DNA from 2 places in the Paenibacillus sp. J22R3 genome. Region 2 is predicted to be linked to the other one. Evidence: riboswitches for the same ligand, from Rfam matches in the RefSeq annotation. Region 2 holds a riboswitch; the other holds the start of a gene.

Region 1 (15,334 bases), on a different contig from region 2:
ACAAGCACGACGGCGAGCAGGAGCAGCAGAACGCCGCCAAGCTCAGTCTTCGAAAGTTGTTCGTTATAGCCGAAGGTGCCAAGCGCAATGACCAGAATGATATTCATATTCGTTAGCGGTGATGTCAGGCTGGCAGGTCCCCACTCCAATGCTTTCATGAAGAGCGCATTCCCGAGGGCGGAGCCTGCACCGATAAGCAAGCCGGCGAGCCAAACGCGTGGATCAGCGAGCGATGGCAGCAACGTATGCTCCAAAACGGCGTGAATGCCAAATCCGCAGGTCCCGGAAATATAAAGACCCAGAAGCAGGTAAGCGGAGGAACCGCTCTGCATCTGGGACACCTTCATCCACCAGCCAGCCAACCCGAACAGTACCGCACTGCCTACGGCTGCTGCAAACCACATGTAACTTTCCACCAATCTCGTATTTTTAAATGTTACACAAATGAAATGGTTCTGTTATCGTTCCTTCATATTGGAGGGGTATTATAATAACCAAGACCCCCTTTTGATTATATATGACTTAGGACCTGCCGCGTGCAGGTCCACTTTTTTATCTACAGGGCTACACTTACGGGCTTCTTATTCTTGTAATAGAACCATTCCGTAAACCCGATTTCCTTCAGACGCTTCGCAACAAGCTCCCAATCTTCGCCGACTCGGCTCGGTTTATGAGCATCAGACCCGAAAGATACCGTCACACCAAAGTGCAATGCACGCTCCAATATCGCATCAGACGGATACCAGCCGCCGGCATCTTTGGTACTGCCGGAGGTGTTGATTTCGATGGAGACGCTGCTCTCCCCAATGACTTTGAGGCAATCATCAATCGCTGCATCGGCGGCAATGGCGGAGAAAGCAGGGTAATACCCTTTCATCGCATCGATATGACCGAGAATTTGGAACATGCCACTGCGGGCGGATTGGCCGATAAGCTCGTAATAATGGCGTTTCTCATCGATGTGCTGTGCTTCGGAGAGGTTCTTCCAGCGGTTTCGATTGAAGATGCTGACGCCGCGCGACTGATGGACGGAACCGATAATATAATCAAAAGGATAACCGGCATAGACATCGCGATAAACCTGAGCGTGCTGAGGGAAGAAATCGGACTCCACACCGAGCAGGACGTCGATAGTGCCTTCGTACTTGGCTTTAAGCCGCAGCACTTCCTCTACATAATGAACAAATTCGCTTTTTCCCATTGCAATGCCGGGATTCGGTTGATCCTGTTCGCTTGCAAAATAAGGGGAATGATCTGAAATTCCGATGACGGACAGTCCCGCCTTGATTCCGGCTTTAATATAATCCTCGATATTAGCGTCTGCATGCCCGCACCGGAAGTGGTGCGTATGTAAATCAAATTTCAAGCTGAATCTCCTCCTACTCGCTGCTAATGAAATGATCTTCGGGCATACCCTTCAAATCGCTCAAAAACTGCTGCATCGCTGAGTTGATGTACCGTCCTGACTTATAAACCAACCCGACAGGATGGCTCATATCGAGCTCATTGACTTTAATCCGCTTGAGCGTACCGAGTTGAACCTCTTTGGCAATGGAGAGCTTAGAGACCACTGCGGCGCCTAAATTGATTTCGACCATTCGCTTCACTTCCTCGCTGCTCGAAAGCTCCATGACGATGTTCGGGTGCAAGTTATATTTGCGGAAGATTTGATCCAGAAAACGTCGTCCTAATGTGTCCGGTGACAGCATAATCATGGGAATGTCCTTGAGTGATTCTACGGTAGTATGCTTCAAATGGCTCATGGGATGCTCGGGAGCAACGACGAGTTCGTAGGTGTCGTAATACAGGATGGATGTTTCCACATTTGGATTGCGTTCCGACAAATAGGTGATGCCGATATCTACGGTACCATTCTCTACGCTGGCCATAACGCCGGAAGAAGGCATGGAGTGAATCGTTGTTTTGATAAGCGGAAATTGGTTTTGAAAATAAGACAGCACCCGAGGCAAAATTTGAATCGCGATCGAAGAGGTCGTTCCCAGCACGATATGACCCTGCGGCGTTTGGCTTAGGTCAGAGAGCTTCTGCTTCAATTCTTCTACGATGGCTAATATACGCTCGGCGTGATCAAGAAACACTTGTCCGCGGTCCGTTAATGTGACGGGTTGATTCCGATCAATTAGAACCGTTTTAAACTCATCCTCTAAGCTCTTGACTTGGGCAGAAACGGCCGGCTGCGTTAGATTAAGCAGCTCTCCTGCTTTACGAAAGCTCATGGTGCGTGAGATGGTTAGCAACGTTTCGAGTTGGTTAATATTCACGGAATCCCTCCTTTAGCGATTAAAGATTTTTATCACAGCTATATATCATTATAATGTAAAATCAGCTCGACGGCAAAAGGTACGAAACAGCCTGTGGGCCGCCCGGAGTTGGAGCAGGATTCAATTAGGATGCTGTCGAATGTTGGTTTAAGGTGACAATTCATGCGCCATAAAGGAGCGAAAAGGATGAATCCGAAGGCAGTACGCAGCTGGATGATGTACGATTGGGCCAATTCTGCTTTTGCCACAACCATTATGGCCGCGGTCATGCCGATTTACTACAAAACGGTGGCTGGCGCAGATTTGAGCGGCAATACAGCTGAGAATTACTGGGGGTATACGCAAACCATTGCAATGATTTTCGTAGCCATTCTATGTCCGATTTTGGGAGCGATTGCTGACTATTCAGGTTCGAAGGTACGTTTCTTATCGGTGTTCATGTTCATCGGATCAATCGCGACCATCTGCATGGCGTTTGTTGGGACCAATGATTGGCTGCTTGCATCTATATTGGTTGTCATCGGTACGATCGGCTTTGCCGCATCCAATACGTTCTATGATGGATTAATTACGGAGGTTTCGACACCGGAGACACTCAATGCCGTGAGTAATAAAGGGTATGCGATGGGCTACTTAGGCGGCGGCTTGCTGCTGCTAGTCAATTTAATCATGATTGAGAAATGGTCGTTAGTGGGCTTTCCTAATAAAACAGTGGCAACGCAAACCGTCTTTGTTACGGTCGGGATCTGGTGGATCTTGTTCTCGCTTCCGATTATGCGCAATGTGAAGGAGACCGCCAGAGGGACCTCTGCAGGTTTCGGTGATCGGATTCAGCGCGGGATGAAACGGATCACCAATACGATGAAGACGCTGAAGCATTACCCGGAGCTGCTTAAGTATATGGCATCCTTCTGGTTCTTCAATGATGGGATTAGTACGGTGATCGTCATGGCGACGATTTATGGCAGCGGCATCGGAATTGAAACATCGGATTTGATAGCTGCACTTCTGATTACGCAGTTTGTCGGCTATCCGTGTACGCTGCTCTTCATCCGATTCGCCTCGCGTATCGGGATGAAGTACTCGCTTTATTGCTCGCTGCTTGTATATGTGCTGATTGTTATGCTTGGATACTTCATGACGAGCGCGCTTCATTTCTATGCGCTGGCTGTTATGGTCGGTTTCGTGCAAGGAGGGAGCCAAGCTACGGCAAGGTCGCTGTACGCCACTTTGGTGCCGCCAACGCGAACGGCCGAATTCTTCGGCTTCTTAAGCTTATCGAGCAAATTCGCCGCTGTAGCCGGACCAGCTGTATTCTCCGTTGTCGGCACGATAACAGGGTCCAGCCGGCTGGGCATACTTGCGCTCCTGGCGTTCTTCATCATTGGTATCATCCTGCTGTATTTTGTGGATTTTGCCAAAGGCCGCAAAGAAGCGTTGGCAGGAGAGGGGCTTGTGTAACTCGTAGCTGCCTGGTTGCCAATTCATCACAGCTATCATACGGGGCATCACTTGAATGCACTTCAAGCGATGCCTTTTTATATGTCGGAATTCCTATTGAACGAGAATGGAAAAGAAGGTATAATCATTCGAAAAGCGAACTGACGTTCGATCAGCGCTTCTACATGGTCAGTCAGAAGGAGGAGGCAGGTATGAAAGGGACGACACACTTGGCGATTGGCGTCGCGATCGGGGTGGTTGCTGCTGCCACGCATCCCATTACGCTAACCAATGCAGCGGCATTTATCATCGTTGCGGCATTTTCCGCCTTGAGCGCGGATCTGGACGGTACGAACATGCTGAGCAGCAAGCTTAGCAAGCCGGCAAGGATAATCCGCGCACTCATGCTGTGGGGCGGAGTCGCAGCAGGAGCAGCAGCGGGGTATTTATATTGGTTTGAAGATTTATTGTATCCGTATCTCACGATTGCCGCAGCAGCCGTGTTTCTTCTGGGTCTCATCTCTCGCAACGGTATGATTCGGGATGCGCTTGTGAGTATAATCGGCTTAGGGCTTCTGTATGCTGGTTATGCGATCGGTCATCATTGGCTGATGGGGCTTGGCCTGTATGTTGCATGGGTACCTTGGTTGAATCACCGAGGGTTAACGCATACCGTTTGGGCAGTTGCTGCATGGGGAGCAATCGGATGGGGGCTTGAGCAACAGCTGGAGATCGAAGGGATTGCCTACACTGCAATAAGCGGTTATCTATCCCATCTTATTGCGGATACACTGACGCCAAGCGGCGTCAAATGGTTGTACCCGCTGACTAAGAAGACCTTTAAGCTGCCATTCGGTTAAACATAACAAAAGCTCTCCTGAGGCCGCGAACGTCCCGGGAGAGCTTTATTAATTCGCCGATCATAGCCATTCTTTCTTGCGGAAAATGAAGAACATTCCGAAACCGAGCATGAGCATGAAAGTGAGCAGCAAGTAGGAGCCGCCGTGCAGATGAAGCCCGGGTATAAAGTCGAAATTCATTCCGTAAATTCCGGTGATGAAGGTGAGTGGCATGAAGATCGTGGTCAGTGCGGTAAAGACACGCATGATTTCATTCGCGCGGTTCGCAAGCGAAGACTGGTAAGCCTCTCGTAAGTTGCCCATCAGATCGCGGTAGGTCTCGAAGGTCTCGGCGATCTTAACGGCATTCTCATAGATATCGCTGAAGTACTTCTGCAATTGATCGTCGATCAGCTTCAGGTCTTTCTTATTAAGCGTTGCGATAAGCTCCTTCTGCGGTCCAAGTACTTTCTTGAGCCAGAGAATCTCGCTTCGAAGTCCGATGATTTCATTCAGATGCGATTTCTTGGTGTGGACCAGAATATCTTCTTCCAAGCTCTCGATCCGCGCTTCAATCCGATCGCCGACGAGGAAGTAATTATCAACGACGATATCGACCAAATGATAGAGGAAACGGTCGGGTCTGCTGACTTGCTCTTCGAGCAGGATCGGTTTCAACGCGCGAAGCTCGTTAATTTTCTGTTTCGTAACGGTAATAATATAATGGCGGCCCAGAAAAATGTTCAAGGCACGTAGGAAAATTTCTTCATCATCAAATCGGATGCTGTTAATTACAATAAAATAATGGCCTTCATGAATTTCAATCTTAGGCCTTTGCTCTTCTTCGCTCAGACAGTCTTCCACTGCCAGCTCATGCAGCGCGAATATCGGCTGGAGCACGGCGAGGTCATCTACGTCGGCATCAATCCAGTAGAAGCCTTCGGCAGGCGGCACGACGGCTGCTTGAATGTCATCAACCGGTGTGAAAACACCTTGATTCACGTGACGGATTTTCATCCGCGTTCCTCCTCTCGTTGTTGCAGTAATTCCCGGATGCCGGCTAAGAGGAGGAGAACAGAATCGCGCAACATCAAGCAAGCCATATTGCGCGCGGTGCCGCCCTGCTTGCTCTAGTCCATCTATCTAGAAGCGGCGCGTTTGCGAATACGGCTCGATGACGCGAGCCTTCCTGCTATCTTCCGTATAAACCGGTTATCAGTGCGGTTGCCCGCAGGCCTCGGGTCGCCTTCCATAGTCGTAAACACCCCTTTTGTGGTCAATTATTCACTAGTTAAAGCGTAATTCTTGTCTAGTATACTCCGACAATGTCTTTCCATTCAAGAAGAAAGTAGCGTCTATGGTTCTGTAACAGCATATGCAGGGAAAAGCCCATGGTTACGCGTTTTTTGACGATGGTAGAGGTGGGCTCCTTGACGGGAATAAAGGAATGATTTAAAGTAGGAGCTAAGGTATTTCCGTTAATTAAATAAGCAAGCTTTCTTATCAAGAGCAGGCGGAGGGACTAGCCCGATGAAGCCCGGCAACCGGCGTGTAAACGTACGGTGCTAATTCTTGCGGAAACGTATGTTTCTGAGAGATGAGAGGCGCATGAACGATACATTTGTGCCCCTCTCTAATGAGAGGGGCTATTTTCATTGCGCTCCTCAGTCACAATCCAAGCAGACAAGGAGAGATTATCATGCCGATTAAAGTACCAGACCAATTGCCTGCGAAAGATGTTCTGACTGATGAGAATATCTTTCTAATGGATGAGAGCGTAGCCTATCATCAAGATATCCGTCCGCTGCGGATCGCGATTCTCAACCTAATGCCAACTAAAGAAACGACCGAAACACAGCTGCTTCGCTTAATTGGGAACACGCCGCTGCAGGTGGAAGTCGTGCTGCTTCATCCGAGGACCCACACGTCGAAGAATACGTCGTCCGAGCATTTGGAGTCGTTTTATAAAACGTTCGAAGATATCAAGCATGAATACTATGATGGCTTGGTTATTACCGGCGCACCTGTAGAGACGCTTCCATTCGAAGAGGTCAACTATTGGGAAGAGCTGAAGGATATTATGGATTGGTCGGCTCGACGAGTAACGTCAACCTTCCATATTTGTTGGGGCGCACAGGCGGGATTGTATCACCACTACGGGATTCCCAAATACGAGTTGACGGACAAAGTGTTCGGCGTTTTCCCGCATACGGTGGAGAAGCGCAATGTTCCTCTTGTACGCGGCTTTGACGAACTGTTCCTGGTTCCGCAATCGCGTCATACGGAAGTACGCCGCGATGATATCGACAATGTTCCGGATCTGGATATCCTGTCTGAATCGCCGGATGCCGGCGTATATCTGGTCGCTTCCAAAGATGGCAGACAAGTATTCGTAACCGGCCATTCGGAGTATGATCCGTTGTCACTCAAAGCGGAATACGATCGTGATGTGGCCAAAGGAATGGATATTGCTTTGCCGAAGAATTACTATCCAAACAATGATCCGTCGAAGCTTCCGTTGTCGAGCTGGAGAGCGCATGCCAATCTGCTGTTCTCGAACTGGTTGAATTACTACGTTTATCAGCAAACCCCTTATGACTTAGGTGCAGGCATTTAGATATGAAGTTCATTATTCGACGAGAGGGAGTCACTTCAGATGAAAATAGAAAGCCGCTTAGCGCAAATTGGATCCATTAAAGAGCCTGTTACCGGAGCTGTCAGCTTCCCGGTCTACCAGGCAACAGCTTTCCGCCACCCGAAGCTTGGCGAAAGCACCGGCTTTGACTATGCCCGCACGAAGAGTCCGACTCGCAGCGTGCTGGAAGAAGCGGCTGCTGAGCTGGAGTCCGGTGATGCCGGATTTGCTTGCAGCAGCGGCATGGCTGCGCTGACCACTGTCTTCTCGCTGTTTGGCCAAGGCGATCATTTGCTCGTTTCCTTGGATCTATACGGCGGTACATACCGCTTGCTGGAGCGGATTATGACTCGCTTCGGCGTATCGGCTTCTTACGTGGACACGAATGACATTGATGCGATGAACCAGCTGATTACACCAGCTACGAAGGCGATCTTGATCGAGACACCGACGAATCCGCTGATGATGATTACGGATGTGGAACGGGTTTGTTCATGGGCAAAGTCCAAAGGACTGTTGTCCATTGTCGATAATACGCTGCTCACTCCGTTCTTCCAACGCCCGATCGAGCTTGGTGCTGACATTATCGTGCACAGTGCAACGAAGTACCTTGGCGGCCACAATGACGTGCTGGCAGGTCTTATCGTCACGAAGGGCAAGGAATTGTCCGCTGAAATAGGCTTCCTGCACAACTCACTCGGCGCTGTTCTTGGACCACAGGATTCGTGGCTGCTGATGCGCGGCATGAAGACGCTGGCGCTGCGGATGGAACGCCATCAAGCAAATGCGACGGCGATCGCAAACTGGCTGCTGACGCATGAAGTGATTGAGGATGTATACTATCCGGCACTTCCTCATCATCCGGGACATGAGGTGCAGAACCGTCAGTCCTCCGGCAACACAGGTATTTTCTCGTTCCGCTTGAAGAAAGCCGCTTATATAGAGCCGATCCTTCGTCATATTAAGCTGATTGCTTTCGCAGAGAGCCTCGGCGGCGTGGAATCGCTGATGACGTATCCGGCCGTTCAAACGCACGCGGATATTCCGCTGGAAATTCGTCAGCGGATCGGTGTCGATGACCGTCTGCTTCGTTTCTCAGTCGGCATTGAGCATGTGAATGATTTGATCGCGGATTTGGCGCAAGCCTTTGAAGCAGCAAAACGCGAGCTTGGGGAGGCATAAACCATCATGGCAGAGCAGAATCCGGACAAGGGCAAGAACAACAACGAGAAGCAATTTGCAACGAAATTGATTCATTTCGGGGCTGAGATCGACGAACATACCGGCGCTTCAAGCGTACCGATCTATCAAGCATCTACCTTCCATCATCACGATATCTTCAATCCGCCGACGTACGATTACAGCCGTTCCGGCAATCCGACACGTCAGGCTTTGGAGGATTACATTACGCTGCTTGAAGGCGGCGTTCGCGGGTTTGCTTTTGCATCCGGCATGGCAGCGATCTCGACCGCGTTCCTGCTGTTCTCGACGGGTGATCACATCATCGTAACCGAGGACGTTTATGGCGGTACCTACCGCCTGTTGACAACGGTGCTGAACCGTCTTGGCATTGAGTCCACCTTCGTGGACATGACTGACTTCGAGGCTGTGAAAGCAGCGCTTCAGCCGAATACGAAGGCGGTCTTCATGGAGACGCCTTCTAACCCAACGCTGAAAATTACCGATATCGGTGAGATCGCGACATGGGCGAAGGAGCATGAGCTGATTACGCTGCTGGACAATACATTTATGACACCGTACCATCAGCGCCCGATCGAGCTTGGGGTTGATATCGTGCTGCACAGCGCTACGAAGTTTCTGGGCGGCCACAGTGACGTGCTTGCAGGTCTTGCCGTTGTGGCAACCGAGAGCCTCGGCCGCAGGCTGAAGCAGCTGCAGAACGGTCTTGGCACCGTTCTGGGGGCACAAGAATCATGGCTGCTGATCCGCGGCATGAAGACGCTGCAAGCGCGTATGGAGCATAGCGAACGCGGTGCTCGCAAGCTGGCAGAATGGCTCGAGGGCAATCCGGAAGTTACACGCGTGTACTATCCGGGTCTTGCGAACCATCCGCGCCGCGAAGTTCATGAGAAACAATCGAAGGGTTACGGCGCAGTCGTATCCTTCGACGTAGGTGACGGCGAGCGCGCGAAAGCCGTTCTTAGCCGCGTGAAGCTTCCGCTCGTAGCGGTAAGTCTTGGCGCTGTTGAAAGTATTTTGTCTTATCCGGCTATGATGTCGCATGCGGCGATGCCGCGCGAGGTACGTCATGAACGCGGAATTACGGATGGTTTGCTTCGTTATTCGGTCGGTCTAGAGGATATTGATGACCTGATTGCGGATCTGGATCAAGCGCTTAAAGGCTAAATAATGCGATACGCGGCAGTCCCGGCGGACTAGCCGCGTTTTTCGCCGTTTTGGCTGGCTTTTTCGGCCGATGTCGGTGCATGACGCTGGTTGGCGTTTGTGGTAGTATTAGTTGAAACGTAGCAAGTGACGGATATGTTGATAGAGAAGGAGGTCTCCGACGTGCAACAGGTAGATCGCATTTTAGATAAAGCACTGCAAGGAGAACGGATTGGACTTGAGGAGTGCGTGACACTTTTTGAATCCGATGAAATTGAGAAAATGGGCCATGTGGCCAATCAGATTATGCTGCGGCACCACCCTGATCCGGTAACGACCTTTGTTGTCGGACGGAATATTAACTATACGAATGTATGCGATGTGTACTGCCGATTCTGCGCGTTTTATCGGGCACCCGGCTCGAAGGAAGGTTACGTGCTTTCGGATGAAGTCATCCTGCAGAAGATCAAAGAAACGATGGATGTCGGTGGAACCGAGATTCTGATGCAAGGCGGCGTGAATCCAGAGCTTCCGTTCTCGTATTACTTGGACTTATTGCGTAAGATTAAACAGCATTACCCAGGCATTACGATGCATTCCTTCTCCCCGGCGGAGATTCATAAGATGGTATTGCTCTCAGGCGGACAATCGCTTGAAGAGGTGCTGCGCGAGCTGAATCGTGCAGGACTGGACTCCCTTCCGGGCGGCGGCGGAGAGATTCTCGATGACCGGACAAGACGTAAGATCAGCCGGTTGAAGGGCTCCTGGACGGACTGGATGGACGTTATGAAGACCGCTCATCGCATCGGCATGAACACGACAGCTACGATGGTTATCGGGTTCGGCGAAGAGATGGAAGAGCGTGCGCTTCATTTACTTCGTGTCCGTGATGCACAGGATGAGTGTTTGGCGAACGGCTATGATTCCAAAGGTTTCCTGGCGTTTATTCCGTGGACATTCCAACCGGAGAACACGAATATGAAGCGGGAGAAAGCGACGCCTGAAGAGTATTTGAAAACATTAGCGATCAGCCGGATTACGCTCGACAATATCGATAACTTCCAATCTTCGTGGGTGACGATGGGGCCGGAAGTGGGCAAGCTTTCCCTTTCCTACGGCTGTAATGACTTCGGCAGCACGATGATCGAAGAGAACGTGGTTTCCGCTGCCGGTACGACGCATAAGGTCAACATTGATTCCATTCTTCGCTTAATTCGTGAGACAGGCAAGATCCCGGCACAGCGTAATACACGCTACGAGATTCTGAAGATGTATAACGAATCCGAAATGGCGCAGAACGACTTTATCATGCAAAACTAATCGATCTTCGCATCTATAAAGCTTCCCGTCAGGAAATGCATTTCCTGACGGGAAGCTTTTGTTCGTTTAGGGGAGAATGAAAATCCGCCTAATATACCACGATTGCCCTTCCATTCCAATCCCTCACTAGCTGTGCCAATGCCTACATCGTATATATGCTTTTGCAGAACCATATACTGTTAAGGAAGCCCGATTCGACCTCTGGATTTCATGTGCAATTGACCCTAATGAGTCCACCCTCGTCCGTTCGTTTAACGCCCAATTTGCCGAATTTCCGGCCACCATATCCAGCCCGCTTACCAGCTGGCTGCTATTCGCAAAAACTTTTAGGAGTGAGCCTATGGAACTGTTCACTGTTTCTTTGCTTTCGGCTTCCCATGAAGCGATTGATCGACTGCACCATTGTTTGAGCGAGGAATTTGTCGATTTACATAGCGATAAGGATACCGCTGTTCCGTTCGTAAGCTTCACAAGGCCAGAGTATGAAACAATGGAAATATCATGCCTCGTTGACCTTGCAGACTTCAAGCTCGCTGCGGATGGCCCGCAGATGTACCGAAGATCTGCAACCGCTTTTGCACGGTACATTATGTCTGAACTGGAGCCTATGCTGCTAAAGGCGATCATACGCAAACAGTTTCATTATGAAGTGGTCAAAGAGATCGAAGTGCTCGAGCGCTATTGCCAAAATATTCTTTACGGCGCCGCTGTTCCGGCTGTGCAGGAAGACGCTACCGATACGGCTATGCTGCGATCGGACAGAGAACGCCGGATGGGTAAAGTGGCGGATGAGATCGAGCAGTTTCTGAGCAGCAACACCCGATTGCATCTCGATGGGTTCGTTACGTTTAGACTTGCCGCTTACTGGCAAGAACTGAAGGAAGTCGTCGCCTATGCGGTAGACGAATATGTGATGGATAAGCAATACCAGGAATTTATATCGCTGCTCAAATATTTTGTCCGGATGCAGGAAGTGAAGCTCCCGATCGTGCATGTATTGCACAAGGGAGGCAGCGATTTCGTGCTTTACGATCAAGAGTTTCAAATGCTGGAAACCGTGCAGGCTGACCGCATCGTAGCGGAAATGCTGGAGTCTGAAATGAACATGGAGGACATGATCGTCAGTACGCTGATCACGGTATCGCCGCAGCAAATTGTCATACACACGAGGCAGCCGGAGCTGCCCGTGATGCGCACGTTAGAAACGATATTCGAGCATCGCGTGCGGCTCTGCTGCACGTGCGGGCATTGCAGCTACTTCTTCGATGAGCAAGGACTGCCTATTGTGCAGGCGACGGACGTCGTTTCGGAGAAACGTGTGCGCAATGTCATTCCTTGAGAAGAATTTGTACCGCAATATAGGCTTGACCTGTCAGCAGGTGTCAGATTATAATAATTGACATGTAAAAGCAATGACAAAGACATGTATCCCCAGCGATGCTCGATTCAGAGAGAGGAACCTAGGCTGAAATTTCCTCGCGATGCAGTGGCGATATACCCCTTTGTAGCTGTCCAGTTGAGCCCTCACTTCATTGTGAAGTTTGGAAGTAAGCTGTACCGGGCCGTTCCCGTTATAGGACGTCTACAAGGATCAGTGGCCGGCAAGGTTGGTAGGCGCTGATTGAACTAGGGTGGAACCACGGGTCTGTTAGAGCACTCGTCCCTTTGCGGGATGCGTGCTTTTTTTGTTGGCTGCATGCCGCATAGATTGTTAAATTTCGGTCTTGCGATGGCATCATGATGCGGCCGCAAGAACCACATCCAGGAGGAACGAAGGGTATGGCGATTCAAGTAAAGCTGCCGGACGGCGCTGTCCGGGAATACGAGCAGGGCACTACAATTGAAGAGGTTGCAGGTTCCATCAGCAATGGTCTGCGCAAGAACGCGATTGCCGGTAAAGTAAACGGTAAAGTGGTAGATGTGTATACACCGCTTGAAGGCGATGTTGCTCTGGAAATCGTTACGGTTGAATCCGCTGACGGTCTTGAAGTCTATCGTCACAGTACTGCGCATCTTATGGCACAAGCGATTAAACGTCTGTTCGGCAATAACGATGTGAAGCTTGGTATCGGTCCTGTCATCGAAGACGGCTTCTACTACGACATCGATATGGAGCAGTCCCTTACACCTGAGGATTTGGTCAGAATCGAGAAAGAAATGGAACGTATCGTGCAGGAGGATCTGGCAATCCGTCGCCGCGTAGTAAGCCGCGAGGAAGCGATTGCTATCTTTACGGAAATCGCCGATCCGCTCAAATTAGAGCTTATTCGCGACCTTCCTGCAGATTCGCAAATTACGATGTATGATCAAGGCGAATTCTTCGATCTATGCCGCGGGCCGCACTTGCCTTCCACTGGCAAGATTAAAGCATTCAAGCTGCTTAGCGTTGCCGGAGCATACTGGCGCGGCGATTCCAAGAACAAAATGCTGCAGCGTATCTACGGCACAGCTTTCCCTAAGAAAGCGCAGCTCGATGAGCATCTTCATTTTCTAGAGGAAGCGAAGAAACGCGATCACCGTAAACTGGGCCGTGAACTGAAGATGTTTACGTTCTCCCGTGAAGTGGGTCAAGGGCTTCCGCTGTGGCTGCCAAACGGTGCACGTCTGCGCAGAACAATGGAGCGTTATATCGTAGATTTGGAAGAAAGCTTGGGCTATCAGCATGTCTACACACCTGTGCTGGCTAACGTTGAATTATACAAAACAAGCGGACACTGGGAGCACTACAGCGAGGATATGTTCCCGAAAATGATCATGGACAACGAGGAGCTCGTTCTTCGTCCGATGAACTGCCCGCATCATATGATGGTGTTCAAGAGCGATATGCGCTCGTATCGCGACCTTCCGGTTCGAATCGCGGAGCTTGGCACTATGCACCGCTACGAAATGTCCGGTGCGCTGACAGGTTTGCACCGCGTGCGCGCGATGACGCTTAATGATGCTCACATCTTCTGTCGTCCTGATCAAATCAAAGAAGAATTCGCGCGCGTTGTCACGCTGATTCGTCAAGTTTATGAGGATTTCGGCATCAAGGACTACCGTTTCCGTCTATCCTACCGTGATCCGCAGGATACTGAGAAGTACTTCCAGAACGACGAAATGTGGGAAATGTCGCAGAAGATGCTTCGTGAGGTTGTTGAAGAGCTTGGCCTGCCATTCTTCGAAGCGGAAGGTGAAGCGGCTTTCTACGGTCCGAAGCTCGACGTTCAAATCAAGACAGCGCTTGGCAAAGAAGAGACACTCTCGACTGCACAGCTGGACTTCCTGCTGCCTGAGCGTTTCGAATTGGAATACGTTGGTGACGACGGCAAGAAACATCGTCCGGTCGTTATCCACCGCGGTATCATCAGCACAATGGAGCGTATGACAGCATTCTTGCTGGAGAACTTCGCTGGTGCACTGCCACTGTGGCTGTCCCCGGTTCAAGCCAAAATCATCCCGGTTTCGGTTGCATACGAAGCCTATGCACGTGAGCTTGAAGCGAAGCTGCAGCTTGCAGGCATCCGGGTCGAATCCGATCTTCGCAATGAGAAACTCGGGTACAAGATCCGTGAAGCACAGCTGGAGAAAGCACCATACATGCTCGTTATCGGGGAGAATGAAGCGAGCTCCGAATCCGTCTCCGTTCGTAAACGCGGTGAAGGTGACCTCGGCTCCATGCCGGTATCAGAGCTGATTGCATTGCTGAAAACGCAAATTGCCGAGAAACAAATCTAATCATTTCCCGCGCTGGTACATGATGCCGGCTGCCGCATAAAGCTTGTTGCACTTGGGTATCCTTCGAACTAAGGAGGATAACAACCCAGATGATGACAAGCTTTTTGTCGTTTCAACGTGTTCTAACCATCAGTACAGCAGGAATGATGATGATAATCGGCTTGTTATTTGCCGACTGTACCGCAGCGAGTAGTGTGGGGGCGGAGCTTGAGCGGCAAATTACGCAGCACCCTGTTAGCAAGCAGCCGAAAGCCAAGGCATTCAAGCCCATTCAAGTTATAGCAACAGGCTACACGGCAGGTGTGGAATCGACAGGTAAACGGCCGGGGCATCCGCAATACGGGATAACGTATTCGGGCGTTCGCGTGCGAAGAGCTTTTGTTTCGACAATCGCTGCAGATCCCAAAGTGTTTCCGATTGGAACCCTTCTGTACGTACCCGGATATGGATATGGTATCGTAGCCGATACCGGCTCTGCGATCAAAGGAAAGAAGATCGATTTGTATTTTGAAACAAGGAAGCAGGTATTCAAGCAGTGGGGGAAACGCAAGGTTACCGTTAAGGTGCTGAGGCGCGGCAACGGCAAGCTGACGGAAGCTTGGCTGAATGAGCTGAATGAAGCAGTCACGGCAGAGAAGACGATCCCAAGAGAGCTGCTTGAGTCCTAATCGACATAGAGAGAATGTTCGACGATTTGTTGAATATTCTCTTTTTTTTGCGGAAAAGGTATGTTAAAATACACGTTGAAAGCGCTA
Region 2 (15,334 bases):
TACCCCACATGATAATGAGCTTCGCATGGACGGTTTCCTCTGGATCTGTACCGTAGCTGCCACCCATCGTATAGCCGTAGCCCTCTGTACCAGCAGCCTCGCAGATCGAATAAATCAGCTTGCTCGCACCCATCCGGTTAAAGAATCGGCGGCCCAAACCTTCTGTTCCAATTCGGCCCATGTTGCCATAGAAGCTATAAGGCAGTATCGCTTCCGGCCCTTCGGCTGCAATCGTATTCTTCCACTGCGACGTTATGGTACCGATTGCTTCCTCCCAGGTAATGCGTTCAAACTGCCCGCTCCCCTTGGGACCGACGCGCTTAAGTGGATATTGCAAACGATCCTTATCGTAGATGCGTTCCGTCATATTCCGAACTTTATTACAAATCGCCCCTTGCGTAACCGGATGCTTGGGATCACCTTCTATCTTCACAATTCGACCGTTCTCTTTATGAACAAGAAGTCCGCACTGATCGGGACAATCCAATGAGCAGACCGATGGAAAAACGCCATTCGCCGATTCCAAATAAGCCGATGCTGTCATACTGTAAGTCACTCCTTCACTTTCGCTTTCGCTTCCACGAGTACACATGAATCTATTATATCGAGCGCAGCGTTGCGTGAAAAGCAAGAAAGACCTGCATCCCTGTACTGTAGGGTGCAAGCCTTTCTCCATTACTATACGGAAACGTAGGAGCCCGTCTCCAAGAATCGCAATTGCGCCGGTGTGAGCGTAACCTCGCTTGCAGCGCAGCTATCCAGCACATATGACGGCTTCGAAGCGCCGATAATCGGGAACACCGGGAACGGCTGCGAGGTTAAATACGACAGCGCTATAACGGTGCTGGTCGTTTCGAGCTCCGATGCCAGCTGCTGTACACGCTCCAGCCGGTCAAAGCTGGCGTCGTTGAAATACATCTTCTGCACGCCGGCCGCACTGCCTTGCGTGCCTGCATCCTTGCCCCGTGCATAGCGACCGCTGAAGAAGCCGTTCGCTTGCGAAGAATACGGAATTACGGTCATCCCCGTCTCCGCAAAATAATTCCGATCCGCATCACTCATCACCACGAGTGTCGGATCTCCGACTGAGCCAGGCGTGCATACGGCTAAATTCCAAAGCGGCTGACTTGCAGCAAATGGCGTCAAGCCATGATCGGCAGCATAACTTTGGGCTTGCTTGATCCGCTCCACCGTCCAGTTGGAGCAACCGATGCTGCGGATGCGGCCGGCTTTCACTTCGTCATGCAGCGTCTCCATGATCTCATCAACAGGGACGCTCGCATCGTCGCGATGAAGCCAATAGAGATCGATATAATCGGTCTGCAGCTGGCGCAAGCTTCTGGCGATATCCGCTTCGATGTCAGCTCGTCCTAGCCTAGGGATGTGCATCGTTGCAAGCTCAGGATGCGCGCCTTTCGTTGCCAGAATGAGCTGCTCGCGATGACCTCGTTCCTTCAGCCATTCACCGATCCGGATTTCGGTCAAGCTTCTCTCCCGTCCGAGCCAGTCGTCATATACAAGCGCTGTATCAATAAAATTTCCGCCCTGTTCGACGTAAAGATCAAACAGGCGGAATGCATCCTCGCGCGGCATTCCGCCGCCAAATCCGGCTGTCCCCATACAGATGACGGCAGCGTTTAAAGGTGTTCCCGGTATGTTGCGATAACGCATAAATTCAATTCCTCCCCGCATTCATTTTCGGCCAGCCGCATGCTCGACAAGTTACTTTAAAGTAATTCCACCGTCCACAATGAGCACTTGGCCGTTAATCTGCTTGCTCATGCCGGACGCCATAAACAAGACGGCATCCGCGATATCCTCGCCGGTTTGCAATCGCCCGGCTAATGCGGCCATTTGCTCCTCATCCATTCCGTTCGCTTTCCACCTTGCGACCTCGCCCTCCGAGGCCACCCAGCCCGGCTGCACACAGTTCACTCGAATGCCGTGCTTCACAAACGCCTTTGCGAGATTTCGCGTCAACGTGACGATGCCGCCTTTGGAAACCGCATAAGCCATCGTAGCCGGCTCGCCTGCTGTCGCGTGATTGGAGCCAATATTGATAATGACGCCGCTGCCCCGTTCGATCATGCCCGGCACGACGGCTTGGCACAGCATATAGGCGCCTTTGAGATTAATGCCGAGCACGTTATCCCAGAACGCTTCATCCGTATCCAGTAGATCTGCTCTTGGGAAAATCCCGGCATTGTTGACGAGCACATCAATTGAACCGCCGAATTGGCGGATCGACTCGGCAACGAGCGACTGCACTTCACTCCGCTTGGAAACATCGCAGCGGATAAAATGAACCTCATCTCCCGTATCCGCAAGCTGCCTCGCCGTCTCTGCACCGCTCTCGTCGTAATCGGCAATGACGACCCTTGCCCCACACGCTAGGAATCGCTTAACTATCGCACGGCCAATGCCTTTCGCCCCGCCTGTGACTACGACCGTCTTCCCTTCAAACGTAATGAGCGGCGCCGTCATGTCCGCAGCGCATCCTTCCGCGCCGCCTCATAGGCGATACTCGGAATCTGCGTCGCGAATTTGCCGCCGCTCACATCGATCATCGTACCGGTAATGTAACCGGCAAGGTTAGAGGCGAGGAAACAGATCAGGTTCGCAACATCTTCCTTGCTGCCCCAGCGCCGAAGTGTTAGCGTATCTAGGAGCCGTTGCTGCCGCTCCTCCGGCTGCTCGGCAAAATGGTTCATCTCCGTCGGAATCATCCCCGGCGAATAACAATTCACGGTAATGTCGTAAGGGCCAAGCTCGCCTGCAAGCACCCGTGTGAACTGTTTTACAGCCGCTTTGGATGATGCATAAGCAGCACTGCCGTAAGACGGTACGATGGCAGCGAAGGAAGCAGCGTTTAAGATGCGGCCTGAGCCTTGTGCTTTCATAATCGGGACTACTGCTTGACACATCAGGAAGGTGCCCTTCAAATTAATATCCATATTGGCGTCCCAAATGTCTTCCTTGAGCAGCTCAACAGTGCCGCCGCTGGCCACTCCGGCATTGTTGATTAAGATATCTATTCGCCCAAATCGGCTCCGTACCTCCTCCACAACCTCAGCGATTCTTGCCGAATCTCGCACATCACAGATGAATTGCGCTCCGTTAAGCTGTTCCTCCGCAAATTGCAGAGCCAGGTCATCGAGCAGCTCTTGCTTAATATCTGTTCCAATCGTAATGACGCCTTCCTTCGCAAGCGTCAGTGCGATATGACGTCCAATTCCTCTGCCCGCACCGGTAACGATGGCTACTTTTCCTTGTAAATCGATGATCATGAGAATGCCTCCTCCTCTGGTCTCGAAGTGTTCCAGCTGTTCATCAGCTGCTGTACATATGCGATGCTCGACATGAGCTGTGACTGCTCATAGGCTGCAATGATCGCCGCCGATTCGCCCCGTTCATGCGGCGTACGCCAATCCGCTGTCGGCCTGGCATTGCGCTGGACACAACGAAGGAGCTCCGCCAGCTCTCTGGCGGATCGATTCGGGTATTCCGGCCAATAATCATCCGCAAGGACCCTGGTATGCCTCGCTTCCAATGCTCCGATTTCGATGGACATGCACAGCGTCTGCGCTGCTTGGCTGGCGCGAAAAACCTCCATCAGCGCAGGAAAGTCCACCGCTCCCTGTCCAATCGGACAACGGACGAGCATGTAGCCTTCCGCACTCGGATAAATCCAATAATCCTTCAAGTGGACATGTTTGAGATAAGGAGAGATTCGTTTGGCAAATTCGACCGGCTCCTCTGCGGTAGCAAGCGGGTTGCCGGTATCCAGCGTTAATCCGAAGTTCGGCGATGCAATGGACTCACACAGCCAAATCAGCTCTTCGGAGCAGAGATCCTGATGATTCTCCAGCGCCAGAATGACGCCTGCTTCTTCCGCCAGAGCAGTCGCTGCAGTAAGACCGGCGCGTGCCTCCTCCAGGAATGACTGCCACTTCCCGACTAAGTGACGGCGATCTCCGCCGAACTTCGCTCCGCCTGCCACCGTTCGTACTACTTTTGCTCCCACGGACTTTGCCGTATCGAAAGCCTCACCTAGCCGTGCCGCGTCGAAGCCATCAGAAGCGATCGTGATATAAAGCTGATTCGCCTCGACTTTGCTTGCTATAGCTCTGTGGTCGCAGTCTGCCAGCATCGAGAGGGGCAGCTCGACGCCTTGAAGGCCATTTTGCAGCGCTAGGTTAATGACCCCTTCCGCCGAAATCTTCGGCCTTCCTGCACGTGGGTGCAATCCCATTGCATAAGTCGTGCCAAATACAGATAAGCCAAAACGCATCCCGATCACCCTTTCGTATCCAGCTATTCAGCTAGGAGATGAAGCCCGGTTATTTGGCCGTCCAACCGCCGTCGACCGTTAACGTAGAGCCTGTCATGAAGCTGGATGCATCTGAGGCGAGGAATAAAGTCGGACCCGCAATTTCGTCCGGTCTCCCCCACCGACCCAGCGCAATTTGATCTACAAAGAAACGATTTGCCTCGGGATTGTTCATCACAACCGTGTTGAGCTCGGTCGCGATCGGTCCGGGACATAGCGCGTTCACGGTAATGTTGAAGGGGGCAAGCTCTAGTGCCAGCACCTTGGTTAACTGAATGACGCCGCCCTTACTCGCGCAGTAGGCACTTCTCTCCGGCAGTCCAACCATCCCCAGCATCGAGGCTACGTTAATAATGCGACCGGATTGCTGCTCTTTCATGAGCGGTGTAACGGCGCGGATGCACAGGTACGGAGCTTTCAAATTGGTGCCCATCACCAGATCCCAGCTTGTTTCGTCGTAGCTTTCGATCGGCTTGCGAACGTTGACTCCGGCATTGTTAATTAGAATATCGATGCGTCCGAAGCGCTCCTTAACGGCTTGCACCAGCCGCTCTACCTGGTCGGCATCCGTTAGCTCTGCTGCCATTCCTGTGATTTCACTGCCTGTATCGATAGATAGTTGCTTGGCAATCGCAGCTGCTTTCTCCTCCGAACGACTTGTAATGACGACTGCTGCCCCTGCTTGTGCCAAGGTTTGTGCCATCACAATACCAAGTCCGCCGGTCCCGCCTGTAAGTAAAGCAACTTTACCTGTTAATTGAAATAATTGACTATGGCTGCTATTCATCTGGAGATCACCTGGTCCTTTCATCCTTGTTAAGGAATGCGCTTACATGTTACCATTTCAGTATCTGGAAGGCTTTACATAAAGGTGATCGTTTTTTGGACTTTTCCGAACTCGGCGTACAAGGCGGTGCTGAACAATTGGACAACGTTCTATTTCCTCGAATTAGGCAAACCACTTTGCGGGACATTTCTCCTGTTATTCATTGGGCGCGGCAGCATTGCCGTACTCCGGATTTCAGGTGGAGCCGTCGAATCTATGATTTTCAGCTCATTTATGTGAAGCATGGTGAGATCAGGGCTACGATCGAAGGTGAGCTCATAGAGGCTCGTGCTGGCAGTCTGCTCATCTTGGCACCTTGGCAGCATCATCGAATTGAAGTGCTGACAGCGCCGCATGCGGAGCTGCTCGGCATCCATTTTGACTTTTTCGATGGCGCGGCTAATAGTCATACCATCATCGCCGATGAGTACAATCCGGACCCGGATGCATTCAGCGACATGCCTTATTTGGGGGCAGATCGACCGATCATAACCGAATCACTGCTGACGAACGTGTCGCCGAGAATCATCTCCCTGTTTGAAAATGTCATTCAAGAATGGAATGATCGGCAGCAGGATTACGACAGTGTGTGCAAAGGGCTGATGATCCAACTGATCGGATTGCTGCTCCGTCAGCAGAACGAAGGACGAGGCACGCCGCATCCGAAATATGAGAAGCGTCTGCTCGAGCTGGTACAAGAGATTCGCAACGACTGCAGCCGTCGCTGGTCGAGCACGGATATGGCGAAGTTTCTGCTCGTCCACGAAGATTATATGAGCCGGCAGTTTAAAGCGATGATGGGTGTCGGTCCCAATAAATTCGTGCAGACGGTGCGCCATCAGGAAGCCAAACGGCTTCTGCGGGAAACGGATCAGACGATCGAGTGGATTTCAGGGGCGGTCGGCTATGAGGATTTCCACTATTTCAGCCGTATTTTCAGACGCTGGGAAGGGATGTCTGCCATGCAGTTCAGGAAGCTGTCGCGGACGATATAGCAGATTGACAAAGAAGGACAGCCTCTGTATCGCCAGATCCGTCGGATGATTGGAGACTGTCCTTTTCCTTAAGGTAATCGGTAGAGCGCGAACGGTTTGCCGAAACGGAATGCGTCACTCCATTCATTCAGCGTATCCGTCAATTCCGAGCCGAGATTCATTTCTACGCTGTTCAAATTATCTTCGAGCTGCTCGACTCGTGTCGCACCGACAATGACAGTCGAGATTGCGGGCTTATCCATAAGCCAAGCCAGCGACATTGCACTCGCACTATGTCCGCTGTCAGCCGCGAGGCTGCTTACCTGTTGCCCCAACGTAACTCGGCGTTCGTCTAAGAAGCGAATAAAGCTCGGGTCCGTAATCACTCTGGAGCTTGTCGGTGCTTCTTCAGCCGTTAAGCCATATTTGCCGGTCAGAATACCGCCCGCCAGTGGGAAATACGGAATGATGCCTACGCCTTGATCCAAGCACACCGGGACAAGCTCTTGCTCAGGTGTCCGATCTGCAAGGGAGTAGCTGGTCTGAGTGGAAACAAACCGCGCAGTTCCTTTAGAATCGCTAATCCCGAACGCCTTCATCAGCTCCCATGCTGCATAGTTGGAAGCGCCGATATAGCGAACCTTCCCTGAACGAACCATATCTTCGAGCGCACTTAACGTTTCTTCGAGCGGCGTGTTCGGATCGAAGGTGTGAATTTGATACAGGTCGACGTAGTCGGTTCGGAGACGTTTCAAGCTATTCTCCAGCTCTTGCATGAGGTGGCGGCGAGAGGATCCTCTAGCATTCGGACCTGCGCCACTCACTAACCCCGCCTTCGTAGCCAGCACGGCTTGGTCCCGTTTCCCCTCTAATGCCAACCCTATGATTCGTTCCGATTCTGTGCCTGCATAAATATTAGCCGTATCTATAAAATTAATGCCCTTATCCATGGCGTGATGGATAATCCGTATCGATGTATTCTGATCGGCACGTTTCCCGAATGCATTGGTTCCCAATCCTAATACGGATACTTCCAGCCCGCTTCTTCCGAGATAACGATATTTCATAGCTGCTGAGCCCCTTCCTTCATGACGAGTCTATTAACTTATTATACCTTAAATGGAGACGCCGCCAAATGAAGTATCCCTTGACATCAAGCCTGTTTATGTAGCATAATGGTAAAAATTTAATATGTTTTTTCTTATCAAGAGTAGGTGGAGGGACAAGCCCGATGATACCCGGCAACCGACAAACCTTTGTAACTGGCGAATGCTTATCGTCATAATCAATGGGATGCACGGTGCTAATTCTTGCGGAACGCTTAATTAAGCGAATCTGGGAGATAAGAGCGAGGATCAATGACATTACATTCCTATGACCTTCTCTGATTCCAGAGGAGGTCATTTTTGTTTTCTATAAACTACAACACTTATGTAACGCAGAATGCTGCATTCGAAGCATTGGCTCGAACGCAAACCAATCTGCGAAGGAGGATCATGATGCTAAACACGATTCCTGACCATACGACGATAGATGAATCGGCCGAGTATCAACGGGATACGCTGCCCCAGCTGATTGCTTTGCTCAATTTGAGAAATTCGGTCATTGGCTATTCGCTCGAGTTTATGCAGCAGTGCAAAATTAGCCGTATTGAATGTTTTCAATTCGAAAGCGAGCTTGCAGAGAAGCTGCAGCCCGGCCATGGCCGCGATTATTTCTGTGGTTTAGTTGCGATTACCACGACAACGGGAGCAGTCGGGCTGGCGGAGTTTGCCCTCCCACGCAAGAGTCTCAATTGTGACTTGGTCATGTGGGCTTCCCCGCTTCAGCGGATGAAGGAGCAGACGTTGCTCGAGAGCTTCAGCTACGTTCAGAGCAAGACGGATTCTTGGGGACCCGTAAGGTCCGAGCTCGTTGCATCAGCGCTATTGAAGCTGAACGGGAATCCTGAACCGGCTGTATTGCAGAATGAGGATAAACGGTATCTTTGGGATCGTTCGTACCTGCTTCGCAATACGCAAGCGTATGTTTCGTTCTAGACGAGTAGCAGCGGCACCAGGCATACAGAACGCTCTAACGAACCGTACAGGTCTTATTTTGACGATAACACCAGCAAAATAAATCTAACGAACCGTAGCGGTCTTATCTGGCTGCGAATGGGTCGTTTTGAGCGATTTTTCCTGAAATAAGGCCGCCGTGGTTCGTTAGAATTTCAAAGCCCAGAATTCCGGCCAAATAAGGCCCGTACGATTCGTTAGAATTTCGAACATGCTTATTACGGCATGCAGCATTGGGCAAATCATGTCTCTGGTGCTTGCCCAGCTCCTCCATCCGCTCGCATCTCCCACCGCGTCCTCATCCACGACACCGGGTTTCCATGTTTGCCACCACCTCATACTCGCTCCCGTACGGTCCATCTCACCAACCATTGCTCATGCGCCTCTTCTCCTGCCGCAGCTTGAACGCCGATTCCGCCAACAACGCGGCGACGATCATCATCGCGGCCAATGTCCATAACGCCTCGCGTTTACGCTCCGGCGCGCGGTCGAAGCGGGCATGGCCAAGCCGCTGCTCCGCTTGCTTCATCAGCGCCACCTGCAGATCGGGATCATTCTGCGCGCCTCCGGCGTTAAGACGGAAACCGTTGCTCTGGCGGGGGCTGTCGAGACCATCTTTTACAGTCAGCGTCACATCAATGCCCAGCTGCGCGCAAATATCGAGCAATGGCTTGGAGAACGCTCCGTACGGGAAAGCGAGCACATGGTTCGAGGTGCCAAGCTTCTGCTCCAATATGGTATTCGCTTGCTCTAAATCGGCTTTTATCCGCTCCTTATATTCCTCCTTCGTCTCCCTTCTGCCCTTATCTTTCAAGTAAATAGGTCCGGTCAACGCAGCAATCCGATGCTTGCCCTTCGCATCCGTGGGCACATAGCGATGAGAATCAAACGAGTGACTGTAAAATGAAATGCCGGTCCGGCTCATCTCCTTTACCTGGTCCCAATTCAGCTTGGAAACCCCGACGTGACGAGGGTTGCCAATCGTGTTGACGATTAGAAAGTTGGTCGCCGGTGCCTCATACTTGCTCAGAACCGGATAGACATCCTGATAGAAGGATTCATAACCGTCGTCGAACGTGAGCAGTACCGCATTATCCGGAACCGGGTCTCCCCGCAAAATAAATCCGCGGTACTGATCCATCGTTATCCAGTGAAAATTGTTGGCCTTCATTAATTCAAGCTGGCGCTCAAACTTGCTTATCGATAGCGCTCCGGCATCGTTGTGCGGATTCTTCATGACTTCGTGATACATGAGTACAATCACGCGATCCTTATAATACTCGCCATGAGGTTCATTCTGGCCCGGCCTTAAATCACGGTTACCAGCGGCACTCCCCGCTCCATAGAACAATCGTCCGACCAGCGGCATGCGAGCATGATAGGTTTGGATGATCAATACACAGCAAATAACAGTCAATCCCAGCAGCAGGGATGTGAGCACCATGTATCTGGTTTTTAATGACATAGGATCAACTCCGTAGTTCAATGTAAAGGTGATTCAACTAATCGCACTTTCATTTATTCAACGAAGCTAATTCGACAAATGTTGCCTAAGCTATTATTCAGTCCTAAGAAAACAAAGAAAAGGCGGCATGTCATACCACCGAGTCAGGTTCATTATAAAATCGTTTCATCTGCCCCGACTACTGTAATCCGTTGACTGACTTTTCCGCACTTCCTGTCAGCGATTCCCCGACAACAAAACAGCCACCGCCGAATAAGTCATTCAGCGGTGGCTGTTTATATTGGCATTAACGCCTTATCTTTTGTGCTTGTATCCCTTATTACTTCTTCGCCTTATAAAACTCATGATACAGCTTCATCAGCGCCCGCTTCTCGATGCGCGACACATACGAACGCGAGATGCCGAGCTCCTTCGCAATTTCCCGCTGCGTCCGTTCCTCGCCGCCTGCGATCAGGCCGAATCGGCCGACGACGACTTCCTTCTCGCGGTCATCCAATATATCTAAATTTTTATAAATCTTGCTCTTCTCGATTTTGAGTTGCACTTTCTCCGCAACATCATCGGCTTCCGTGCCGAGGATATCGATCAAGGTGATTTCGTTGCCTTCCTTATCCGTTCCGATCGGATCGTGGAGGGACACATCCTTACGCGTCTTCTTCAATGACCGCAAATGCATCAAAATTTCATTCTCGATACAACGAGCCGCAAATGTCGCGAGCTTCGTCCCTTTTCCTGTCTGGAAGCTTTCAATCGCTTTAATAAGCCCGATCGTACCGATCGAGATGAGGTCTTCCAGATCTTCACCGGTGTTGTCGAACTTCTTGACGTTGTGTACGCAACCCGATGTCATTAGTTGCTAGTATAACGGCCAATTCAGCACGACGTGATCACCGGGACCATACGATGAATCCCCGCAGAGAGCCGTCACTCCTTCCGGTACGGATAAATTTATACGCGCGACCTCCGGCATTTCCGGTTGGCGTTCTATTCGTACTTGCAAAGGACCTCCTAAGGTGGGAATGGACCCTTCTGCCCAATTCAGTTCGCCTAATAAACGGGGCTGAATCCGAAGCGACCGGTTATGGGCTTCCAGAGGCTGTATACCAACGATAGAATGAAGGAACAACATGACCGGCATACTGCCCCATGCATGGCAAGCGGAACTAAAAGAGATCTCTGCGGAGTGTTCATCCCGATAGAATAGATCCCACCATTCCCAGACCGAAGTCGCGCCGGCATCCAACATGCTGCCGTATCTCTCCCTTACAAGCTCCAGCATTCGATCTTCCCGTTTCATCTTCAGCATAGCTCGGTAGACAACCATCATAAAAAAAGGACTCGCTTTAATGGCCTTTCCTTCAGCATCCGGCGCGAATACACTACGGTAAATCGCTTCGCTTCGTTCTTCCCCGGCCTCATGCAGTACAAGTATGGCCAATGCGTTGGCTGATTCGCTGAACTGGCTGCTTGGTTGTCCGTCAACCAGACATTCCATGTAGGCATTCCATTCAGGAACCCACAGTTTATTCCGGATGCTTGCTGCCAGTCGGCCGGCAGTTTCGCTGTAATACGCAAGCGCCTCATGATCTCCGAGAAGTGCCGCGTAGTTTACCATAAGCTGAATGGCTTCTAAATAAAGAAGGTTAAGTGCCGATACGATGCCTCCGCGTTCTACGTCCGGCCATCGGCCAAGAGGGGCTTCGCCGGCGTCGATATAAGCCCAGTACGGTACATTCTCGAGCAGACCCTCTTCATTCTCGAAGCCGGAAAACCAGCGGAGAGCCTGGACGATGTTAGGCCACCACTGGGCCAGCAGGCCATCATCTTCATAAGCGGACACGTACTCACCAAACGAGCTGACCCAATGAAGACAGAAGGATGGAATGGGCGGATAATTATGATGGCCGTCCGGATAACGCTGCGCGGTCATCCCCTGCCAATCCTGCGACTGGCCGATCTGCTCCAGCAGCTTGCGATGCAATCTTCCATCCCCGGAATAATAGGTCTGATAAATGCCCTGCCAACGCCCGTCCCCCATCCACTGCTGCTGTTCGCGGCTTGGAGAATCGACGAAAGCATCCTGCATGCAGATCCGAATCGTATGCTCGGAAATGTCCCATATCTGCTGCAGCCGTTCATCGCTGCATCGGAAAGCAGCCGGACGTTCGACCGGATATCTGCGAGTCCGCAATCCGACGCGGTGCAGGATAATAGAGCGGTCATCCGCATGCCTTATCCTCAATTGCATATACCGGCCTGCCTTCCAGCCAAAGCGAACCTCAACTTGTTGCCGGCCTTCCTGCAGAATAAACCGATCCATGGAACGGTTATTATTGACGTTTAGATAGGCTTTGCCATTCCACAACTCTTCGGCATATACAACATCCACGATGGTACCTGAAGTTCCCGTTACGTCAAGCTGCAAGTAGCCCGGCTCTATCCGCCCGAAGTCATAGGTCAGGATCTCCGCATGATCCGGATCTGATGGCTGCGACCAAATATCAAACGGCTCAGAAGTCACTTCCGACACTTCAATGGCATTCGTTTCTTCTATTATAGTCAGGTGCAGTCTTTCCAAGGGTTCGGCCGACTTACGGACGCTGCCCCGGCTTACCAACCTGAGAGCATCGATTTCGTTCTCTTCCATTAACGGTATGGGTCGCTCGATAAAATTCCAGAAAGGCGATAGTCCGATTCCCCGCTGCTTAGCTTGCTGCCAATCCTCTTCAATGAAATCCGGAAGCTGCCATCCTTGCAATTCTTCTCTGGCATCAAAGATCTCAACCGGCCCTTGACAGCCATTGACTCGGGGAGCTCCGCTATCGTAAGCATCGGATTTGCGGCAGGACCAGGTGGCATCTGTCCCGATGAGCAACGGCTCTTTCCCATTGGCAGCTACCTGCAACTCCGCCACCAAGGCAGGAATACGGTCGATGGACTGGCCGGTACCGTAGCCATAATACAACACCATGACGGCAATGGTGTTAAGCCCGCTCCGGAGCAGTCCCGATACCTCGATTTCGTCCACATACTGCCAGCGGGGATCGCTCCTGCAAGGTCCTCTCCCCGCATACCTGCCGTTCACATAAAGAATGTATCTGGAATCTGCGAATATCTTCAGCTTACCTGATGTCAGGCTATCCTCTGCTAACTCAAAGGTTTTGCGGAAATAACAGAAAGACTGATAAGGATGCTCATAATGCGTTTCTACCTCGGCAGGATGCCAGATTATCCCGGTCCCCTGCCCCCATGACATGCCCACCGGACGTTTTCGAACAAATCGTGAATTAGCCAATGCTCAATCCTTCCTCCCTTGCAGCGTATATGAGAATGCAACTCTTCCCACTCCTCTGTCTTTTCGAAAATTCAAACAGGATGCAAAGCACAATCCGCTCTGCATCCTGTTTGAATATCATCCTAGCCTTGGCTCTGTGCAGCCAAGAAAGCGTCGATTTGACTTTGCAGTTCTGCTTGAATTTTATCGATGCCAGCTGCCTTCAGCTGTTGTTGCAAGTTCGCAAGACCTTTATCCGTATCTTGGATGAGACCGTATTCAAGTGGTGTTCCGTAGCGCAGCATCACATTTCCTACGTTCGTGACTTCGTTCAGCACCTTCGAGTTGTCGAAGACGAAAGTTTCGAGCGGGTAGTGGAATACTTGACCGATCCATTTGTTCTCGACATCTTGTGCAGCTTGCGGGTAAGTCGTGTCAATACGGTTAAGCGGAGAATTCCATGCCCAGTTCGAGAACGTGTTGAAATTGCCGTATTTATCTGTCTTCGTAAATTTGTCATCGCCGTTAGGCTCATAGTTCGTCCCGGCAATTCCATACATGATCAAGTCATGAAGTGTCTTATCGTTCTGAAGCAAATCAAGCACCATAAGCGCGCGTTCCGGATGTTTGGAAGAAGCATGAACGGCAATACCGTTCTGCGTGGAAATCGCGGCCGTTTTTTTGCTAGCAGGAGAAAGATCTGCCAGCGCCACTTTCCAATCCGGATGATCTTTATTAACCTGAGCCATAATGCCGCCAAGTGCAGTAACGTTATGGGACATCGATGCTACTTTGCCTGACTTGAAGTCGTCCGTCGTGCTGCTCTTGTTCGTCAGTGCGTTACGCGACCAACCGCCGTTGTCGGCAAGATCCTTATAGTAAGCCAGCAGATCCTTAAACTCAGGCGTATCGTAAACGTTGAAGACTTGTCCTTTGACATCATCCACTTTGAAAGCAAGCGGCAGATCCTGGAGAATGTTCCAGTTATTCTTCTGTTTCAGGAGGAGCGTATCCAGATTATGGAGTTTGCTGTTGCTGGATTCCACTCCATATGGCGTCATTCCTTTTTCATTCTTAGCAATGGTTTCCAAGTAGGCCTTGTAAGTTTCCGGGCTGTCAATTGGCGCAAGCTTATATTTCTCAAGAAGATCTTCACGGTACAGAATCAGCTTATCCGTAAACTCTTTGCTTTGGTTCTGCGGTACCATATACACCTTGCCGTTAATGCGCGCTTGATCCCATTTGACTTTCGGCATCGCAGCCGATGTCAGAGGCATGTATTTGGACAACAGTTCGTCCGTCAGTTCAAGGAACCCGCCTTTAACGGCTTGCGCATTGTACTGCGCCCAGTTGGAGGTATAGATAAGATCGAAATCTTCACCCGCAGCGAATTTCAACGGATATTTCTGAGACCAGTCCGACCAGTCAAGGAACTCTGCATCGATTGTCGCGTTTACTTTGGACGCAAGCTGCTTGTTAATCTCGCCGAAAACTTGGTCATAATCAGCCGGTTTCGGTCCGAGCATGACCATATTCAGCTTGACGGCCTCACTTGTGTCGATCGTATCGCTGCCGGCATTATTGCTTGCCGTGTTTCCCGCTCCTGCATTATTCCCAGTGTTATTCCCCGTGTTCGTGGATGAATCGTTTGTCGTGCTTCCGCATGCGCTTAAAATCATGGAAGCTGCTAATACGCCGGTCAACGTAAAACTCAGTTTTTTCTTCATGTTCTGTTTCTTCATCTTCGTGCCTTCCCCCTAATTCGTATGAATGATTGAAAGCTTTATAATAAACCAGGATTTCCTGTGTTTATCCCTTGACTGCGCCAATCGTGAGACCCTGCACAAAATATTTCTGAATGAACGGGTACGCGAACAATATCGGACCGCATGCCACGACAGTCATCGCCATCTTCAAGCTTTCGCCCGGGATATCGACTGCGATATCTCCGCCGGCTCCCAGCATGGCCGTTCGCATGCCTTCAAGGTTGCCGAGCATTTGATACAGATAATATTGCAGCGGCATTAACTTATCGTCGGAGATGAACAATAACGCGCTATACCAGTCGTTCCAGTGGCCAAGCGCGAGGAATAGACCTACTGTAGCCAGAGCCGGTTTGGATAGAGGAAGAATGAAAGTTGTGAATATTCGGAAATCTCCGGCCCCGTCGATTTTGGCGGATTCCGTAATCGCATCGGGGATACCTGAAAGGAACGATCGCATGACGATGATATAGAAGACATTCACGAGCGACGGCAGGATCAATGCAGCGAGCGTGTTCTTCATGTCCAGATAATTCACGATTAACAAGTACCAGGGGACGAGCCCTCCGCTGAACAGCGTCGTGAAGAAGAAGTAAAACGCGAAATAGTTGCGCCACTTGAAATCCTTGCGGCAGAGCACATAAG

The links. A riboswitch is a leader RNA that binds a small molecule or an ion and turns the genes downstream of it on or off. The one in region 2 is predicted to bind S-adenosylmethionine.
Region 1: linked by a shared signal. The riboswitch ahead of metA (homoserine O-acetyltransferase MetA) and the one ahead of AC0YN4_RS28680 (hypothetical protein) in region 2 are both predicted to bind S-adenosylmethionine.

What each region holds. Positions count from the first base shown of each region.
Region 1 is NZ_JBWDNS010000003.1:193,057-208,390, reverse strand. Features, by position in the region: gene AC0YN4_RS15710 (EamA family transporter) at 1-404, opposite strand, end outside; gene AC0YN4_RS15705 (histidinol-phosphatase) at 557-1,366, opposite strand; gene AC0YN4_RS15700 (LysR family transcriptional regulator) at 1,380-2,282, opposite strand; gene AC0YN4_RS15695 (MFS transporter) at 2,469-3,743, shown strand; gene AC0YN4_RS15690 (metal-dependent hydrolase) at 3,935-4,582, shown strand; gene corA (magnesium/cobalt transporter CorA) at 4,643-5,578, opposite strand; SAM riboswitch class I at 6,059-6,165, shown strand; gene metA (homoserine O-acetyltransferase MetA) at 6,261-7,178, shown strand; gene AC0YN4_RS15675 (PLP-dependent transferase) at 7,218-8,378, shown strand; gene AC0YN4_RS15670 (aminotransferase class I/II-fold pyridoxal phosphate-dependent enzyme) at 8,385-9,563, shown strand; gene mqnC (cyclic dehypoxanthinyl futalosine synthase) at 9,726-10,862, shown strand; gene AC0YN4_RS15660 (putative sporulation protein YtxC) at 11,203-12,201, shown strand; gene thrS (threonine--tRNA ligase) at 12,642-14,579, shown strand; gene AC0YN4_RS15650 (3D domain-containing protein) at 14,669-15,247, shown strand.
Region 2 is NZ_JBWDNS010000009.1:121,726-137,059, forward strand. Features, by position in the region: gene AC0YN4_RS28640 (molybdopterin-containing oxidoreductase family protein) at 1-544, opposite strand, end outside; gene AC0YN4_RS28645 (aldo/keto reductase) at 679-1,671, opposite strand; gene AC0YN4_RS28650 (SDR family NAD(P)-dependent oxidoreductase) at 1,723-2,484, opposite strand; gene AC0YN4_RS28655 (SDR family NAD(P)-dependent oxidoreductase) at 2,481-3,287, opposite strand; gene AC0YN4_RS28660 (sugar phosphate isomerase/epimerase family protein) at 3,284-4,291, opposite strand; gene AC0YN4_RS28665 (SDR family NAD(P)-dependent oxidoreductase) at 4,341-5,117, opposite strand; gene AC0YN4_RS28670 (helix-turn-helix transcriptional regulator) at 5,213-6,151, shown strand; gene AC0YN4_RS28675 (aldo/keto reductase) at 6,220-7,197, opposite strand; SAM riboswitch class I at 7,329-7,479, shown strand; gene AC0YN4_RS28680 (hypothetical protein) at 7,537-8,169, shown strand; gene AC0YN4_RS28685 (hypothetical protein) at 8,335-8,559, opposite strand; gene AC0YN4_RS28690 (polysaccharide deacetylase family protein) at 8,549-9,631, opposite strand; gene sigK (RNA polymerase sporulation sigma factor SigK) at 9,972-10,502, opposite strand; gene AC0YN4_RS28700 (family 78 glycoside hydrolase catalytic domain) at 10,509-12,947, opposite strand; gene AC0YN4_RS28705 (ABC transporter substrate-binding protein) at 13,070-14,668, opposite strand; gene AC0YN4_RS28710 (carbohydrate ABC transporter permease) at 14,736-15,334, opposite strand, start outside.